Regions from separate parts of the Methylobacterium sp. E-016 genome, predicted to be linked through region 1. Evidence: riboswitches for the same ligand, from Rfam matches in the RefSeq annotation. Region 1 holds a riboswitch; the other holds the start of a gene.
What was found. A riboswitch is a leader RNA that binds a small molecule or an ion and turns the genes downstream of it on or off. The one in region 1 is predicted to bind thiamine pyrophosphate.

Region 1 (2,195 bases):
CGGATCGCCGCCGACCTTCTCGAGCGCCTGGTAGATCGGCACCGTGCCGATCGGAACCGGCGAGTTGCGGATGATCCACGAGCGGATGTTGTGGATGTTGCGGCCGGTCGACAGGTCCATCACCGTGTCGGCGCCCCAGCGGATCGACCAGACCAGCTTCTCCACCTCTTCCGCCGCCGACGAGGTGACGGCCGAGTTGCCGATGTTGGCGTTGATCTTCACCAGGAAGTTCCGGCCGATCGCCATCGGCTCCAGCTCGGTGTGGTTGATGTTGGCCGGGATGATCGCCCGGCCGCGGGCGACCTCGTCGCGCACGAACTCGGGCGTGATGAACGGCGGCACCGAGGCGCCGAAGCTCTCGCCATCGGCGAGCGCCGCGTGCGCCCGGTCGAGCATCTGCTCGCGGCACAGGTTCTCGCGGTGGGCGACGTAGATCATCTCCTCGGTGACGATCCCGGCGCGGGCGAACTCGTACTGCGTCACCATCTGGCCCGGGCCGGCCTTGCGGATCGTCCGCTCGGCGGGGCAGGGGGCCACCAGCTTGTCGGCCGGCACGAAGCCGTTGTCCTCGGGCTTCACGATGCGCGGCTGCACGGCGGCGTAGTCGCGCTTGGCGATCCACGGGTCGCGCAGGGTCGGCAGGCCCTTGGCGAGGTCGATGCGGGCGTCGGTCTCGGTGTAGGGGCCGGACGGGTCATAGACCCGCACCGCCGGCTCGTTCGGGTCGGTCAGCACGATCTCGCGGAACGGCACCCGGATGTCCTCCCGGCCGGCCACGCTCGCGTAGACCTTGCGCGAGCCGGTCACCGGACCCGTGGTCACGGTCTCGGGACTTCCCTTGACGTCTTTGGACAGGACGGGCGCGTTCATCGAGTGGGTCTCCCGGCTTTGGGGCGACCCGGCACGCGTCGATGGAGATGCGATGAAGCGGCAGACGCCGGGATCGGCGCCGCAGGTTCCCGTCCCTCCGCCGGTACGAGCCGGATCAGGTTCAAGGGTCAGGACGTCGCGTCCACTCTCAGCCCCCGGTTGCGGGGCCCCCCTCGGAATGGTTCGAATCTCCGCGTGCCGCCGGACTTTGTCAATGCGTGCGGCAGACCATGCCGGGACGGACGGCTGCCGGCGTCGCCGCGGAACGGTTAGGGTCCGCCCGCGAGACCCGGCGGAGACCCATGCGCATCCTGCTCGTCCTGGCGGCGGCCGCCATCGTCTTCGGCGGCCCCATCGCCGCGCTGGCCGTCTTCCAGCGCAACCTCATCTACCCGGGCGCCTTCATCGCCGGCCCGCGCGCACGCCTGCCGGTGCCGCCGGGCACCGAAGCGATCTCGCTCGTCACCGCCGACGACGAGCGCCTGCATGCCCTGTGGCGGGCGCCGCGCCCCGGCTGCGGCGTCGTGGTCAGCTTCCACGGCAACGGCTCGCGCCCCGAGACCGCGGCCGTGCGCTTCGCCGCCGCGCCCTGGTCCGGCGCCGGATGGGGCGTGCTGGCGATCGCCTATCGCGGCTTTCCCGGATCGACCGGCACGCCGACGGAGGAGGGGCTGATCGCCGACGGGCTCGCGGCCGTCGCCGAGGCCGCGCGGCGGGCGCCCGGCGCGCCCATCATGCTGCACGGTCATTCCCTCGGCGCCGCGGTCGCGGTCGCCGTGGCGGAGCGGGTGCCGCATCTCGGGCTCTACCTCGAGGCGCCGTTCGATTCGCTGCCCGGCATCGTGCGCCTCGCCTTCCCCTACGCGCCGACATTCCTCCTGCGCGATACCTGGCGCTCCGATGCGCGCATCGCGCGGGCCGGCGGGCCGGTGCTGATCGTCCACGGCACGGCGGACGGCGTCGTGCCGGTGAAGCTCGGGCGCCGCCTCGCCATCGCGGCGGGCGCGAGCGCCCGCTTCGAGGCGGTCGCCGGCGACCACGTCTCGGTGCTCGGAACCCGCGATCGCCTGGCCGAAACCCTGTTCGGCGACCGCGTCCGGCCGGGCTGCCCGGCGCTCGCCGCAGCGACGCCTTGACGCCGCGCCGCGGTTTTCCCGCAATCCCATATCGCCGGTCGGACCCGATGCGAACGGAGGCGAGGCGGTGGGGCGACGCGAGCGGCGCTGGCGCGAGGACGATCCCGAGACGCAGGCGCGCAGCCCCGAGCCGGTGATCTGCCCGCTCTGCGAGCGCCCGATCCCGCCCCGCGCCCGCTCGAGCCTGCA
Region 2 (2,195 bases), on a different contig from region 1:
GATGGCGACGCCCTGCGGATCGGTGCTGCCGGTCTCCTCCGCCGCCTGCGCGAACAGGGCGGCGACGTCGGCGGCCTCGATCTCGCGAGCCTGTCCGTTCACCGTCAGCTTCATGCCGACGCCCTCAGCTCGGCGCCCGGCGCGAACCGCGCCAGCGAGAAGTCCTGCGCGACCGCCGGCATCGCGCCCGTCGTGACGAGGGCGGCGATCGCGTCGGCGGTCACCGGGGCGAGCAGGTAGCCGTTGCGATGGTGGCCGGTGGCGACCACCAGGCCGGGGGCGATCTCACCGAGGATCGGCGCGTCGTCGTCCGAGGTCGGGCGGAACCCGCTCCAGACGGCCTCGACCTCCATCTCCTCGATGCCGGGCAGCACCCGGCGCGCGCCTTCGAGCAGGGCATAGAGCCCGCCGGCGGTGACGCCGGGGCGGAAGCCGCAATCCTCGACCGTCGCGCCGACGACGATGTGGCCGTCGCTCTTCGGCGCCATGTGGACCTGCTCGGTCCAGACCATGTGGGAGAGCGTGCCGGTGCGGGCCGTGGTCTTCAGCGCCAGCGACTGTCCCTTCAGCGGGCGCACGGGCAGGGCGAGGCTTTGCGGCAGCAGGCCGCCCTCGCCGCTCCAGGCGCCGGCGGCGAGCACCACGGTCTCGGCCACGACCACGCCGTCGGCGGTGCGCAGGCCCGCGACGCGGCCGCCCGTGCGTTCGAGGGCGACGACCGGGCTGTTCTCGACGAGCGCCACGCCGGCGGCACGGCACGCCTCGACGAGCGCCGCCATCACCCGGCTCGGGTCGACCTGATGATCGAGCGGGCAGAGCACGCCCGCGGTGACCGAGGGGCGGAGGGCCGGCTCGCGGCGACGCACGTCGGCACCCGCGATCCACTCGGCGGCGACGCCCGAGCGGCGCTGCAGGTCGAAGCGGAAGCGCAGGCGCTCGACCTCGTCGCGCCCGATGGCCAGCACCAGCGTCCCGTCCTCGCGGTAGTCGATGTCGAGGCCGGACGCCGCTTCGAGCTCGGCGCGAAACCCCGGCCAGCGCCGGAGCGAATCAAGCGCCAGCGGCAGCAGCGGGTCGGAGCCGGGCTCGTGCTCGGCCGCCGGCGCCAGCATGCCCGTGGCGGCGAGGCTCGCGCCGGAGCCGATGGTCTCCCGCTCGACCACGACGACGGACCGCCCGGCCTGCGCCAGCCGCCAGGCGATCGACAGCCCGATCAGGCCGCCGCCGACGATCGCGACGTCGGCACGCGCCGGCAGCGGGACGGTTGGCCGGGCGCCGCCGCTCGTCCGGCGCGTCCCGATCGGTGATGCTGCGTGACGACCCGAATGACGACCCAAGTGATCCTCCGCGTGCTGTCGCAGAGACCGGGCCTGACGCTTCGTCTAAGAAGCTGGGGCACCCCGTCGTCGAAGACGGCGCCCACGGTCCAATCCCTACGCCGGTGTGAACCGGATCAGGTTCGAAGGATTTCCGCGCCGCGGGCCCTCACGGGCCTGCCAGCGGTTTCTCAGCCCCTTGCCGGGGATCTCCCTGGAACACCGCAGATGTGGTCCCGCCGGCCGCCTCGGTCAACCCCGCGGGCCGATCCCCTCCTGCGGATGCGCGATTCGTCGTCGCGCCGAGACGGACCGGAAACCCTGTCGGCAGATGGCCGCGCGGTTCCGTCCGGCGGCGGGCACGCCGCCACGCATCGTTCACCGGCGTCGTGCTCGTCTATGCCTCCTCGATCGGCGGGGGCGAAGGTAGGCGATGCGGACGATCCGGATGCTCTGCCTCGCGGCCGGCCTCGTCGCGGGGGTGCTCGGAGGCATCGGCAACCGCCTGACCAGCCGCAAGGCCGCGGCCCCACCGGTGCCGACGGTGCAACTGGTTGCGTCCGCGCCGACGGCGATCGCGCTCGGTGCCGACCGCAACGGCCACTTCCTCGCCGACGCGCTGGTCGACGGGCGATCGCTGCGCATGATGGTCGACACCGGGGCCACGACGTGCAGCTTCGCGGAAGAGGATGCCGCCCGCCTCGGCATCGTCGTCGGGCCGCGGGACTTCACGCGCCCGGTGATGACCGCCAACGGGACGATCCGCGTCGCGCCGGTGCGGATCGGCACGATCCGGATCGGGCCCGTCACCGTGCGCGACGTCGAGGCCGTGATCGTCCCGAGCGGACGCCTCGGCACGAACCTCCTCGGCATGTCGTT

Region 2: linked by a shared signal. The riboswitch ahead of thiO (glycine oxidase ThiO) and the one ahead of thiC (phosphomethylpyrimidine synthase ThiC) in region 1 are both predicted to bind thiamine pyrophosphate.

Annotation. Positions count from the first base shown of each region.
Region 1 covers NZ_JAKSYF010000151.1:3,724-5,918, forward strand. The annotation lists gene thiC (phosphomethylpyrimidine synthase ThiC) at 1-870, opposite strand, end outside; TPP riboswitch at 946-1,054, opposite strand; gene MKK68_RS21935 (alpha/beta hydrolase) at 1,173-2,006, shown strand; gene MKK68_RS21940 (HNH endonuclease) at 2,074-2,195, shown strand, end outside.
Region 2 covers NZ_JAKSYF010000132.1:34,108-36,302, forward strand. The annotation lists gene thiS (sulfur carrier protein ThiS) at 1-114, opposite strand, end outside; gene thiO (glycine oxidase ThiO) at 111-1,337, opposite strand; TPP riboswitch at 1,413-1,541, opposite strand; gene MKK68_RS19135 (TIGR02281 family clan AA aspartic protease) at 1,750-2,195, shown strand, end outside.